DNA from 2 places in the Mesorhizobium sp. M1050 genome. Region 2 is predicted to be linked to the other one. Evidence: predicted binding sites of a transcription regulator. Region 2 holds the regulator's gene; the other holds the start of a gene.
What was found. The regulator PhoB, encoded in region 2, activates phosphate uptake and scavenging genes when phosphate is short. The targets are predictions, from matches to a motif close to TGTCATNNANCTGTCAT.
Positions count from the first base shown of each region.

Region 1: NKH57_RS05470 (ceramide glucosyltransferase) is a predicted target of PhoB. The motif match lies at 5,191-5,207, and genes of this name have one in related genera.

Region 1 covers NZ_JAMYMV010000006.1:72,513-79,811, forward strand. The annotation lists gene araD1 (AraD1 family protein) at 1-361, shown strand, start outside; gene NKH57_RS05455 (ABC transporter substrate-binding protein) at 524-1,294, opposite strand; gene NKH57_RS05460 (2'-deoxycytidine 5'-triphosphate deaminase) at 1,394-2,488, opposite strand; SAM riboswitch at 2,571-2,648, shown strand; gene NKH57_RS05465 (O-succinylhomoserine sulfhydrylase) at 2,706-3,893, shown strand; gene NKH57_RS05470 (ceramide glucosyltransferase) at 3,908-5,059, opposite strand; gene apaG (Co2+/Mg2+ efflux facilitator ApaG/CorD) at 5,310-5,702, shown strand; gene NKH57_RS05480 (Hsp33 family molecular chaperone) at 5,747-6,778, opposite strand; gene argF (ornithine carbamoyltransferase) at 6,872-7,299, opposite strand, start outside.
Region 2 covers NZ_JAMYMV010000046.1:14,042-21,340, reverse strand. The annotation lists gene NKH57_RS22695 (type I secretion system permease/ATPase) at 1-1,299, opposite strand, end outside; gene eglC (endo-1,3-1,4-beta-glycanase EglC) at 1,364-2,776, opposite strand; gene phoB (phosphate regulon transcriptional regulator PhoB) at 3,313-4,002, opposite strand; gene phoU (phosphate signaling complex protein PhoU) at 4,022-4,729, opposite strand; gene pstB (phosphate ABC transporter ATP-binding protein PstB) at 4,755-5,558, opposite strand; gene pstA (phosphate ABC transporter permease PstA) at 5,555-6,406, opposite strand; gene pstC (phosphate ABC transporter permease subunit PstC) at 6,410-7,299, opposite strand, start outside.

The DNA of each region.
Region 1 (7,299 bases), on a different contig from region 2:
GCTGCGCAACGCTTCGTTCGGCCCGGAGATCCTGATCGGCGACCTGCCGGCTGACATCCGCGGCACCTCGCGCATCGTGCGCGACACCGAGGTGCTGTGGGAAAAGCCGTTCCTGTCCGGCGAAGCGAACATGTCCCACACCATCGCCAATCTCGAGCATCACCACTTCAAATATGCCGCCTTCCGCCAACCAGGCGACGTGCATGTGCACATGTTCGGCACGGCGACACTGTCCTTCGCCGACGGCATCAAGACCGAGCCAGGCGACGTGTTCGAGATCGAGGCCAGTGATTTCGGCCTGCCGCTGCGCAATCCGCTCGAGATCGAACAGCCGGTGAAGGTGGCGGTAAAGGCGCTTTGAAAGGGTGATCTCCCCCTCGTGGGGAGATGTCGCCAAAGGCGACAGAGGGGGGTGCCTCGCGTAAAGCGCCAACCTCCATCTGTCGCAAGAAGGTTGCATCCGGTCGAGCCGACCCCCTCTGGCCTGCCGGCCATCTCCCCCTCAAGTGGGGAGATTGCTGCTTCAATAGATATCGAAGTCGAAATACTTGGCCTGGATCTTCTTGTAGGTGCCGTCGGCAACGATCGCGTCGATGGCCGCATTGAGCTTGTCGCGTAGCGCCGTGTCTTCCAGGCGAACGGCAATGCCGGCTTGTGTCTCCGTGCCCTTGACGTCGCCGACCAGCTTGCAGCAACCCTCGCTTGCCTTCTTCAGCCAGTCCATCAGCACGAACTTGTCCGAGATCACAGCGTCAAGCCGGCCGTTCGTCAGGTCGGTGATCGCTTCTTCCTGGGTCGGGTAGAGTTTTGCCTCGGCGCCCGCCTTGCCATATTCATTCTGGGCATAGTCGGCCTGCGTGGTCGAGGCCTGCGCGCCGACCGTCTTGCCGGCAAGCGCCGCCGGTTCGGTCGAGGTGAGGTCGCCGTCCTTCGGCGCCACCAGGGCGAGCGGTGTCGTGTAGTATTTGTTGGTGAAGGAGACCTGCTTCTTGCGCTCCTCGGTGATGCTCATCGAGGCGATAATGGCGTCGAACTTCTTCGCTTGCAGGGCTGGGATGATGCCATCCCAGTCCTGGGTGACGATTTCGCACTCGACCTTCATCTGCGCACACAGCGCGTTGGCGATGTCGATATCGAAGCCTTCGACTTTGCCGTCCGAGGTGATGGTGTTGAACGGCGGATAGGCGCCCTCGGTGCCGATCTTGATCTTTTCCTGCGCCTGCGACAGCGAGCCGGCCGCCATCACCAGCATGGCAGCGCCTGCTGCCGATATGATCCATTTCGAGATCTGCATTTTCTTGGTTCCCCTTGAACGCCGCCAGCTTGACGACCAGAAAGGCAGCCAAGCATGGCGAGCCAGCGCAGGCAAGTATTTTGCCTGCGGGTAATGGGTTCAGCGCGCGGGGCGGAAATGCTTGGACAACTTCAAACCCTGCGCCTGGTAGTTGGAGCCGCGATCGGTGCCATAGAGCGCCTGCGGCCGCTTCAGCATGTGCTCGTAGACCAACCGGCCGACGATCTGGCCATGGTCGAGGATGAACGGCACTTCGTGGCTGCGCACTTCCAGCACCGCTCGGCTGCCGGTGCCACCGGACGCCGAATGGCCGAAGCCCGGATCGAAGAAGCCGGCATAGTGGACGCGGAATTCGCCGACCAGCGGATCGAAGGGCGTCATCTCGGCGGCGTAGAGCGGCGGCACATGCACCGCTTCCTGGCTCACAAGAATGTAGAATTCATCGGGGTCGAGCACCAGTTCGCCAGCGCCGCTCTTGTGGATCGGCTCCCAGAAGTCGACGACCTCCTGCGCAGCGCGCTCGTCGACATCGACGAGACCGGTGTGATGCTTGCCGCGGTAGCCGACCAGACCGCTTTGATCGCCGTTCAGGTCGATCGACAGCGCGATGCCGCCGCCGGAAATGTTGGGCGGCTCCGTCGCGACCAATATCTGCGCGCGATGCAACTGATGCAGTTCGGCTTCCGACAGCAGCGCATTGCCGGTGCGGAAACGGATCTGCGACAGTCGCGAACCGGTGCGCGCGACGATCGGGAAAGTGCGCGGGCTGACCTCGAGAAAGAGCGGACCATGATAGCCGGCGGCGATCTTGTCGAACTCGTGGCCGCGATCAGTCATGACACGGGTAAAGATGTCGAGCCGCCCGGTCGAGCTCTTGGGATTGGCCGAAGCCGAAATGTTCGCCGGCAATGCCAGGCTTTCGAGCAAGGGCACGATATAGACGCAGCCGGTCTCCAGCACCGCGCCCTCGGCCAGATTGATCTCATGCAGCTTCAGCCGGTCGAGCTTTTCCGAAACCTTGTGGTTGGGACCCGGCAGGAAGGAGGCACGCACCCGCCAGGCCTTGTCGCCGAGCCGGAGATCAAGACTGGCCGGCTGGATCTGGTCGGCGTCAAGCGCACGCGCCGACTTCAGCGCGCCGGACTGGAAGAGCGCCGAAATGTCCTGATCGGGAAGAATGCCTGTTTGCCGCAAAGCTGACTCCGCTGCAACGCTGCTGGTACAAACCTCTTAATCAAGCCGGCAATTGACGCAAGCGTGGCGCGGGTCTAAAGGGTCGTTATCCCGTGGTGATTTGGCCGGTCGGCTTGCAGCCACGTTAAACAAGTCGCTAAAGGACCGTCGGGCCGCGAGGCCGTATGGACCGGTTGCGACTTTCGCGGCCGGTTTTTTTGTGTCTGGAAGAAGAGCGATGAGCACCAACAAGCGCAACTGGAAGCCTCAAACGGCACTCGTTCACAGCGGAACGCTGCGTTCCGGTTTCGGCGAAACGTCGGAAGCGATTTACCTCACCCAGGGCTACGTCTATCAAACGGCGCAGGCCGCCGAAGCCCGTTTCAAGGGTGAGGAGCCGGGCTTCATCTATTCGCGCTACGCCAATCCGACCGTCGACATGTTCGAAAAGCGCATGTGCGCGCTCGAGGGCGCCGAGGACGCCCGCGCCACCGCCTCCGGTATGGCTGCGGTAACGGCAGCGCTTTTGTGCAGCGCCAAGGCCGGCGACCATATCGTGGCGGCCCGTGCACTGTTCGGCTCCTGCCGCTGGGTGGTCGAGACGCTGGCGCCAAGATACGGCATCGAGGCGACGCTGGTTGACGGCACCGACGTCGCCAATTGGGAAAAGGCGGTCAAGCCGAACACCAAGCTGTTCTTTCTGGAAAGCCCGACCAACCCGACGCTGGAAGTGGTCGATATCGCCGCGGTTGCCTCGCTCGCCAATTCGATCGGCGCCAGGCTGATCGTCGACAACGTCTTTGCCACGCCCTTGCAACAGAAGCCCTTGCAACTCGGCGCCCACATCGTCGTCTATTCGGCGACCAAGCACATTGACGGCCAGGGGCGCTGTCTCGGCGGCGTCATCCTGTCGGACAAGAAGTGGATCGACGAGAACCTGCATGACTATTTCCGCCACACCGGGCCCAGCCTGTCGCCCTTCAACGCCTGGACGCTGCTGAAGGGCCTGGAGACGCTACCGCTGCGCGTGCGCCAGCAGACGGAAAGCGCCGGCAAGATCGCGGATTTCCTGGCCGAGCGGCCGGAAATCGCCCGCGTCATCTATCCCGGCCGCGCCGATCACCCACAGGCTGATGTCGTAAAGAAGCAGATGTCGGGTGGCTCGACGCTGATCTGCCTGGATGTCAAAGGCGGCAAGCAGGCGGCCTTCGCCTTGCAGAACGCGCTCGATATCGTGCTGATCTCCAACAATCTCGGCGATGCCAAGAGCCTGATCACCCATCCGGCGACGACAACTCACAAGAACCTGAGCGATGAGGCGCGCGCCGAACTCGGCATCGGGCCGGGCACGCTCAGACTGTCGGTTGGCCTGGAAGACACCGAAGATCTGCTTGAGGATATCGCGCAGGCGCTGAAGGCCAAATAGCAAGCCTTTGGCTTTCAGGCGCCGGATGGCGTCTCTTCCAGCTTGGCCGCCTTGGTGCCGATGGTCATCGCATTGCCGCGCCACTCGACGGCACCGCCGAGCCAGCCGCGCGCCCACATCGCAGGCAGGATCAGGTCGCGCGTTACCATCGCCGCGACCATGCGTGGCGACAGGCACCAGCCCTTTGACCAGGCCAGGACGCACTCGGGAAGGTAGAAGGCCGCCAGCACGGCAATGGCGGTTGCCCAGGGGCTGATGCCGGCGCTTGCCGCCGCAATCAGCGCCAGCACCAGCGGCACCACCGCGCCAGTCAGGATTTCAGGCGCGAAGAACAGCGGAAAGGTGACGCGGCGCAGGCGCGCCCAACGGGCCTGGCGCGACCAGATCTCGCCAAATGTGCGCCGGCCGAGCGGCTGCTCGAAAGGCGCGGCGACGAGATTGACGCGCAGGCCGAGGCCATTGACCAGCTTGGTCGCGGCGGCGTCCTCGGCGATCTCGGCGGCCAGCGCGCGAATGCCGCCATTGGCATCGAGGATCGGCTTGTTCCAGAGCATGCTCTTGCCTTGGGCAAAGCCAAGGCCAAGCGCCTCGCCCGCATATTGCCAGCGCGCCTGCAGCGTGTTGAGGAAAGCGCATTCGACTTCAGCCCAGAAGCCGGCCGGTCGCGAGCCGATTGGCGTCGAGCAGACAAGGCCGGTATTGGGTCGCCATGCAGCCATCAGGTGCTGGACGTAGTCTCTCGGCATCAGCACGTTGGAATCGGCCAGGACAACCCAGTCGTGCCGCGCCGCTTCCCAGCCCTTGACGCAATTGTTGAGCTTCGGATTGGCGCTGATACGGTCGTCGCCGACCAGCAGCCGGGCCGGCACCTTGGGAAACCGGGCAATCGCCCTGTTTATCAGCCTGACCACTGGATCGTCGGCATGGGCAACACAGAAGATCAGCTCGTAACGCGGCCAGTTGAGCGAGAAGGCGCGCTCCAGCGTCTCGAGGGTGAACGGCTCAACGCCACGCGACGGCACGACGATCGACACCGGCCGCGGCTTGCCGGCCGGCGGCGCCATAGCGCGGCGCCGTTTCAGACGCGAAGCCGCAAGCACGATGCTGGCGAGATTTGAGAGGATGAGAGCAATTGAAAGCGTGGCGACTACGAGAGTGAGTTCCATCGAGATCCGGTAACTCCAGGAAAGCCGCCCACCAGAACAATCTAGGGGCATGACGACAGATCTCAACAGTTCGACGGAGCGCCCGAGTCGCGCAGCATTGATCGGCACACACCATCATTGACCATCGTCACGTGTCACTTAAATGACATTCTTTGCCGGCACCTGCCCTGCAGACCGCGACGATAGGACGCGCACCGTTGACCGGCCATCACGGAGCGCCGAAAGTTACCGGATTGTATTGGAGCCGCTTATGTACAGCGCCGTCACGCGCAACATCGAAGTGCAGGTCAGGCCGTTCTATCTGGAGGATCGCTCGGATCCGTCCGAGAACCGCTATGTCTGGGGCTATCAGATAACGATCGACAATCAATCGGACGATTCCGTCCAGCTGTTGTCGCGCTATTGGCACATCACCGATGGCACTGGCCGGGTCGAAGAGGTACGCGGCCCTGGCGTCGTCGGCGACCAGCCCGAACTCAATCCCGGCGACAGCTACCAGTACACGTCCGGCTGCCCACTCTCGACACCGTCCGGCATCATGGTCGGGCACTACACGATGCGCAACAAGCGGGGCGAGACGTTCGACATCGCCATCCCCGCATTTTCACTCGACCTGCCGGGGACGCGGCGGACGGTGAATTAATTTGCCTCACCGGCCGCAAGGCAGCCGGCGAGGCGTGTTTTTCTCTACTGCGCCGCAAACTCCGCCGGGTCGAAGTCATATTGCTTCGAGCAGAATTCGCAGGCGACGTGGATGCCGCCGTCCTCTGTGCTGTCCTTGATCTCCTGGGCGGAAAAACCCTCGAGGATGCCGCGGATCTTGTCCCGGGAGCACGAGCACAGGTCGGCGACCGGTACGCCGCCGAAAACGCGCACGCCGTGCTCGTGGAACAACCTGTAGAGCAGCCGCTCGGCGCCGATCGTCGGATCGATCAGTTCGGTCGGCTCGATGGTGCCGAGCAGCGCCAGCAACTCGTGCCAGGAATTGTCGGCCGGATCGTGGATCTCCTCGCGCGGATCGCCATCGCCGCCCGGCAGATCCGGCACGCGCATGCGCTCGGGCGACTGCGGCAGGAACTGCGCCAGGATGCCACCGGCGCGCCACTGCTCGCGGGTGCCGCCCAGGCCGGGCGTCAATAGCTTGGCCACCGACAGCCTGAGATCGGTCGGAATCTGCTCCGACTGACGGAAATAGGTGCGCGCCGCATCTTCCAGCGTCTCGCCGTCGAGTTGGACGATACCCTGATAGCGCTGCGTGTGGGCGCCCTGATCGATGGTCAGCGCCAGCACGCCCGTGCCGAGCATAGTCTGCTGGGACGTTTCGCCCGCCGCGACCAGCGCCTCCAGCCGGTCGGCATCGAAACGCGCATAGGCGCGCAGCGCCGAGGGCGTGGAAAAATCCGCGACCAGCATGTCGACAGGCCCGTCGGTGCGGGTCTGCAGGATGAACTTGCCCTCGAATTTGAGCGAGGTGCCGAGCAGCACCGTCAGCACGCACGCCTCCGCCAGCAGCCGCGCGACCGGCTCGGGATAATCGTGGCGACTGAGGATGGCATCGAGCATCGGCCCGAGTTGGACGGTGCGGCCGCGCACGTCGAGCGGGCCGACTTCGAAGGGCACGACATGATCGTCGCCGGCGTAGCCGAATTCGCCGAGTTTGGGGTGATGTTCAGTCACTCGATAGGTTTCCAACATAACAAAGCTCCAGGGCGCGGCCATGCCGCCCTCTCGGGAGCATGCGTCGAAACGCGCTTGATTTGCGTGATGCGGCGCAAATAGGCATCACGCGCCCGGAGATCAAGCTCCCAGAGATCAAGCGCCGAGGCACCAGGCGAGCACGGCCTTCTGGGCATGGAGCCGGTTCTCCGCCTCGTCGAAGACCACCGAGTGTGGCCCGTCGATGACCTCGTCGGTCACCTCCTCGCCGCGATGCGCCGGCAGGCAGTGCATGAACAGCGCGTCCGGCTTGGCCCTGGCCATCAGCTTGGCATTGACCTGGTAGGGCGAGAACACGTTGTGGCCACGGGCGCGATGCTCCTGGCCCATCGACACCCAGCAATCGGTGACGATGCAGTCGGCCTGGTCGACGGCTTCCTCGGGCGAGCGGGTGAAGTGCAGCTTGCCGCCATGCGCCTGCGACCAGTCGATATGCTTTTGTGCCGGTTCGCTGCCCTCGGGGACGGCGACGTTGAGATTGAAGCGGAAGCGCGCAGAGGCCTCGAGCAGCGAATGCAGCACAT
Region 2 (7,299 bases):
GGCACGTTTTGCCGCTTCGACGATAGAGGCGTCACTTGCATCAGGTTCAAAGCGGGCGACATTTTCCGCGATTGATCCGGGAAAGAGCTCCACCTCCTGAGCGAGATATCCGATATGACGGCCAAGCTGCTTCTCGTCCCAGTTTCTGAGGTCGGCGCCGTTGATCCTGACGCAGCCGCTGGTCGCTTGGATCGCACCGACAAGCAATCTTGCCAGGGTGGACTTGCCGGCCCCGCTTGGACCTATTATCGCAACCGCTTCGCCGGCGCCGATCTGGAAGTTCAGTCGCTTGATGATGGGTTCGGTGCCGGGCGTGGCGTTCGGCGCGACAAGTATCAGGCCCTGCACGACAATTTCGCCCGACGGATCCGGCAAGGTCAGTTTTCGCGCATGTGCCGGATGGGCGCAAAGCGCCTTGTCCAACCGCTTCCACGATCGTCTGGCGTCAACGATCTGCCGCCATGAACCGATCAGTTGGTCGAGCGGCTGCAGCGCGCGGGACGACACCAGGGAAGACGCGAAGATCATCCCTGCCGTCATCTTCCCTTGCAGCACGAGCCATGCTCCAACGCCCAGTATCGCCAGCTGAAGGATCATGCGTACCGCTCGCGATGCTCCGCTGAAGATCGCGTTGGCCGTGGACGAACGGTCATGAAGAATTAGCGCCTCCGCCACGTGCCTGCCCCAGACGCGCGCCGCGTTTTGGACCATGCCCATGGCGAGCAGCGTCTCCGCGTTGCGGGCAAAGGCCTGCTCCGACAGGCTGGCGACAGCCGAACGTTCCGCGGACAAAGCGTCATTCCTGCCGACGGCGAGCTGATTTGCCAGGACCAGCGCAAGCAACAGCGCAACCCCTGCCAGCGTAAGCCAAAACAGAAAGGGATGGATGAGGTACAGCAGGGTGAGGAAGAAGGGAGCAAACGGCAGGTCAAACAAGACCGCCACACTGCGTGACCTGATGAAGGCGCATATCGAGGCAAGGTCGCGCAGTGGAGACATGGCTGCGCCGCCGGCGTACTTGGCTTCAAGCGAGACGGCGAATGTCCTCGCACCCAGTCTGTCGTCGACAGTGGCTGCAACGCGCTGCGTGTAGATGGAGCGGACCGCATCGAGGAGACCGAGAAAGGCGAGCGCGAGAACCGCGATAGCCGACAGGTAGAACAGCGTCTCGACGCTGTAGGAAGGCAGGACGCGGTCATAGACTTGCAAGAGATAGAGGGGGATCACCAACAGCAGGATGTTGATGAGGAACGAGAAAGCACCGACATCGGCGATGGCGCGCCTGAAAACTGCCTGCAAACTGGACTCTCCAATCATCCCCGCGCTCCCTGACGGCTAATGGCCTCAAACATGAAGCCGCCGCTTAGACCGAGTGGTCGCTTGCCATGTCCAAGGGTTGGTCCAGCGTATAGGCGTGGATATAGTCGATTTTCATCTCCGCTGGAGTAGCCAGATGGTCAGGAGGCTGGCCGGCAATGCCGCCCACCGCGAGATTGGCCAGTATGTACATGGGGTCGTGCATGTCGGACGGCGTCGCCGCTTGGGCGACCTTCACACCGTCATAGGTCCAGACAAGCTCATCCTTTGTCCAGAGCAGGCCATAGGTGTGGAAACCGTCAGTGTCCGCAACGTTCACGGTGGACGAAACCTTCGTGTGCTCTCCCGTCTCATTGGTGTGCGCTGTCATGAAAAGCGTGTTCGGATCCTGACCGCGCGTTTCGACGACGTCCAGCTCCGGCGGCCACGATCCGTCTTCCGGAAGCAGCCAGAAGGCCGGCCAGGCTCCGGCCGTTTCGGGCAGGTCCGCCCGCATTTCGAAATAGCCGTAGGTTTGCGCGAAGGTGTCGTGGGTCGTCAGTATCCCCGAGGTGTATTCGTAGTTGTTAATCAGAGGCTTGATGTCCTCCGGCGCCTGCGCGGCGGTGATGGTGAGGACGCCGTTTTCAACGCTGAACGGGTGGACGGAACTCGTCGGGCCGTAATTGGCGTCGATATACCATTGCAACTCGCCATTGCTGCTCAATGTGCTGCCGTTCGGCGCTCCCCACGAGAAATTGGAATTCCAGGTGCCGTCCTGCCCGTCCCGAAGGCTCAGCGTGTTGAATTCGTCGGAGAAGGACAGCGTCATTCCGGACTTGTCTATCGGCAGTTCGAACTGGGTCGGCTGCAACTTGTCGATAGTCGTATTCTTGAACACCAGGATCTCGTCAGATCCGACGTTCAGCGTCACGTTCGATTCCACCTGAACCATCTGCGAACGGACGGCATCGAACGAAGTGAAGTCATAGCCGTTAAGGCGCACCACATCGGTCGCACCGAAATCGAAGATAAGATCGCTTCCATTTCCTTTGGAGATGGCGAAAGTGTCGGCGCCGTCACCGCCGATCAGGACATCATTTCCCTTGCCGCCATCCAGCGTCTGATGACCCGACCCGCCCTTGATGATGTTGTCCAACGCATTTCCGAACGCATATCGATTGGCGCCGGTAACGACCAGGTTCTCGAAATTGTCGGGGAGCTTGTAGCTCATCCAGGTGTCGATCGTGTCGATCCCTGCCCCGGGATCTTCGACCGCCTTATTGTTGGTGGAATAGAGATGATAATAGTCGTCGCCGGCGCCACCGTACATCGTGACATTGACGCCGGTGTCTCCCCAGAAGGAGTCGTTGCCTGAGGTGCCATGCAGTTCGGCCCCGGCTCCGGTTGCCGAGAACCAATGACTGGACGCGCCGGTGTAGGGAAGAGGAATACCTTTGGCGTTTAAGACCGTGCTCATCAGAAATCCTTCCTCTTAGTGTCCGACCTGGTCAAATCATTCGGCGCAGGGTCCGGCGACCGCTTTCAAAGCAACGTTGCAAAGAACGAGATCGTTCCCGCGGAATCGTCATCAGATCCAAGATCGTATTGACTATTCGGAGCACATACAATCAATAAAGAAGAGGGAAACTCGCTCTTAGTCGGATAAAATTTTTAATAAAATTGCGCATTTATGCGAAACCACATCCTCTAGCGGGCACATAGCCATATTAGTTCAAATTGTTTCTTGATGCGCGTGACTTTGATCGGAGTTCTGCGGGCAAGATAGCAATGTGACCAACTAAAGCGTGTCACGGGCCGTGCTTCCTGCGGCCAGCCTGGCAGAAAAGCGAATTGGGAGATCGGAGGGCAATCGCCAGCCAGTCAAGGTACGCGCCGAGCCCGCGACCGCGAAGGGCAGTTAAAACTTCGATCCCGCCTGCTTGAATGTCTGGATCGCGTGGCCATTGGCGACCACCTGCTGATCAAGTTTGAACCTTGGTTCCGATCTATCGGCTAGTCTTCCCTGATCGAGTAGCCTGCGCCCCGAATGGTGCGGATGACGTCGGGCATGCGGCCGTTGTTGACGGCTTTGCGCAGCCGCCCGACATGCACGTCCACCGTGCGTTCGTCGATGTAGATCGTTTCGCCCCAGACGTTGTCGAGCAGCTGGCTGCGCGAGAACACGCGGCCGGGATGGCGCATCATGAATTCGAGCAGGCGGAATTCGGTCGGCCCGAGCCGGATCTCGCTCTTCTTGCGATAGACCCGGTGCGATTCTCGATCGAGCACGATGTCGCCGACCTTCAGCACGCTGGACAGCAGTTCCGGCTTGGCACGGCGCAGCAGCGCCTTGACCCTGGCCATGAACTCCGGTGTCGAAAACGGCTTGACCAGATAATCGTCGGCGCCGGTCGAGAGGCCCCGCACGCGATCGCTCTCCTCGCCGCGCGCGGTCAGCATGATGATCGGCAGCCGCTCGGTCTCGGGACGCATTCGCAGGCGCCGGCAGAGTTCGATGCCGGAGACCGCCGGCACCATCCAGTCGAGCACCAGAAGGTCGGGCACGTTCTCCTGCAGCCGGATCTCGGCCTCGTCGCCGCGCGTCACGACCTCGACCTGATAGCCCTCGGACTCCAGATTGTAACGGAGCAGCACGCCTAGCGGCTCCTCGTCCTCCACCACCATGATGCGTGGCGCGATCATCGGCTGGTTACCCCTGTCGTCATGCCGCGGGCGCGGACATTGTCGTCTCGTCCTGTTTCGGACGATTGGCCGGCAGCTGCGTGCCGGTCAAAACATAATAGGCATTTTCCGCGATGTTGGTGACATGGTCGCCGATGCGCTCGAGGTTCTTGGCGCAGAACAAAAGATGCGTGCACGCGGTGATGTTGCGCGGGTCTTCCATCATATAGGTGAGAAGCTCGCGGAACACGGAGGTGTATTTGACGTCGATGCGTTCGTCGTCGGCACGCAGTTTCGCCAGCGCGGCGGCGTCACGCGCCGCATATTCCTCGATGACGCCCTGCACCTGGATCAGCACCAGTTGTGCCATTCCATCGATCGAGTGCGAAAGGTCGCGCGGCGTGACGCTGAGGCCGACAGTGCCGACACGCTTGGCGATGTTCTTGGCAAGGTCGCCGATGCGTTCGAGATCGCCGGCCATGCGGATAGAACCGACGACATGGCGCAGATCATCGGCCATCGGCTGCCGCTTGGCGATCAGCGTGATTGCGCGGTCGTCGAGCTCGCGCTGGCGCGCGTCCATGATCGCATCATCGGAGACGACGCGCTGTGCCAAGGCGTTGTCGGAATTCAAGAGCGCCTTGGTCGCACCGCCGACCATCGAGCTGGCGAGATCGCCCATGTCGCTGATGAGCTTGCTGATCTGACCGAGATCCTCGTCGAAAGAAGCGACTGTGTGTTCGCTCATGATCCTGTTCCTCGTATGCCTGAGCTCAGCCGAAGCGGCCGGTGATGTAGTCCTGCGTGCGCTTCTCGCGGGGCGACGTGAAGATCTTCTCGGTGCGGTCGAACTCGACCAGCTCGCCCAGATACATGAAGGCCGTCTGCTTCGATACGCGCGCCGCCTGCTGCATGTTGTGGGTGACGATGACGATCGTGTAGTCGGCTTGCAACTCGTCGATCAGTTCCTCGATCTTGGCGGTCGACAGCGGGTCGAGCGCCGAGGCGGGCTCGTCGAGCAGGATGACTTCCGGCTTCACCGCCACGGTGCGGGCGATGCAGAGCCGCTGCTGCTGGCCGCCGGAGAGGCTGAGGCCGCTGGCGTCGAGCTTGTCCTTGACCTCGGTCCAGAGTGCCGCGCGCTTCAGCGCCTGCTCGACGCGGCCGTCCATCTCCGACTTGCTCAGCTTCTCGTAGAGCCTGATGCCGAACGCGATGTTTTCATAGATCGACATCGGAAATGGCGTCGGCTTCTGGAACACCATGCCGATCTTGGTGCGCAGCAGGTTGAGGTCCTGCGAGCGGTCGAGAACGTTCTGGCCGTCGAGCAGCACCTGACCTTCGGCCGTCTGCTTGGGATAGAGCTCGTAGATGCGGTTGAAGACGCGCAGCAGCGTCGACTTCCCGCAGCCCGAAGGCCCGATGAAGGCGGTGACGCTGCGCTCCGGCAAGGACAGCGTAATGTCCTTCAGCGCCTTCGACTGGCCGTAGTAGAAGTTGAGGTTCTTGACCTCGATCTTGGCCTTGGCGGTGGCCTCGGCGGCGATCGTCATGTCTGGAGACAACATCTGGCTCATTTGTCCTCTCTGCGTCCGGTCAGGCTGCGCGCAACGATGCTGAGCGCAAGAACCGTCAATGTGATGATGAGTGCGCCGGTCCAGGCCAGTTGCTGCCATTCCTCGTAGGGGCTGAGAGCGAACTGGAAGATGGTGACAGGCAGGCTGGCCATCGGCGCGTTGAGATTGCTCGACCAGAACTGGTTGTTGAGCGCCGTGAAGAGCAGTGGTGCCGTCTCGCCGGAGATACGGGCGATCGACAGCAATATGCCGGTGACAATGCCCGATAGCGCGGCGCGGTAGGCGACCGACTTGATGACCACCCAGCGCGGTGCGCCGATCGCGGTGCCGGCTTCGCGCAAGGCGTTCGGCACCAAATTGAGCATGTCTTCGGTGGTGCGTACCACCACCGGAATGACGAGGATGGCGAGCGCGACAGCACCGGCGATTGCCGAGAAATGCCCCATCGGCCGCACCATAAGTTCGTAGACGAACAGGCCGATGATGATCGACGGCGCCGACAGCAGGATGTCGTTGATGAAGCGCACCACGGTGGTCAGCCTGGAAAAGCGACCGTATTCGGCCATGTAAGTGCCGGCCAGCACTCCGATCGGCGTACCGACGATGACGGCGATGATCGTCATGACCACGCTGCCATAGATGGCGTTGAGCAGGCCGCCGGCGTCGCCGGGAGGCGGCGTCATCTGCGTGAAGACGTCAAGGGACAGGCCGGCCGCGCCCTTGTAGACCAGCGCGCCGAGGATGAGCGCCAGCCAGGCAAGTCCGATGCCCGCCGCGGTGACACACAGCGTCATCATCACGGCATTCTTCCTCTTGCGGCTCTGGTGAAGCGATGTGGCTGTCGACATCGGTCAGGCTCCGGTGCGGGCGTCGATGCGCATCAGCATGTAGCGGGCGATGGCAAGGATCAGGAAGGTGATGACGAACAGGATCAGGCCGAGCGCCACCAGCGAAGAGGTGTAGAGGTCGCCGACGGCTTCGGTGAACTCATTGGCGATGGTCGCGGAGATCGTCGTTGCCGGCGCGAACAGCGAGGTTGAGATGCGGTGCGCGTTTCCGATGACGAAGGTGACCGCCATGGTTTCGCCCAGCGCGCGGCCAAGGCCGAGCATGACGCCGCCCATGATGCCGATCCTCGTGTAGGGAATGACGACGCGGCGGGTCACTTCCCAGGTCGTGCAGCCGATGCCGTAGGCCGATTCCTTTAGCACCGGCGGTACCGTGTCGAAGACGTCCTTGGTGATCGAGGTGATGAAGGGCAGCACCATGATGGCGAGGATCAGCGACGAGGTCAGCAGGCCGATGCCATAGGGCGGACCGGCAAACAGGCTGCCGAGGCCGGGAATGCCGTGGAACACGCCGATGATGAAGGGCTGCACGGTCGTCTGCAGGAACGGCGCCAGCACGAACAGGCCCCAGATGCCGTAAATGATCGAGGGGATGCCGGCCAGCAGTTCCACCGCCATGCCGATCGGCCGCCGCAGCGGGCGCGGGCAAAGCTCGGTGAGAAAGATGGCGATGCCGATGCCGAGCGGCACGGCGATCAGGATGGCGATGGCCGACGTGATGATGGTGCCGTAGATCGGTGCCAGCGCGCCGAATTTCTCCGTCACCGGATTCCAGCTTTCGCTGGTCAGGAAAGAGAAGCCGAAGGTCGACAGGGCTTGCCAGGATCCGGCAAACAGCGAGATCGCGACGCCGCCAAGCAGGACCAGCACCAATATGGCGGCGGCCCGGGTCA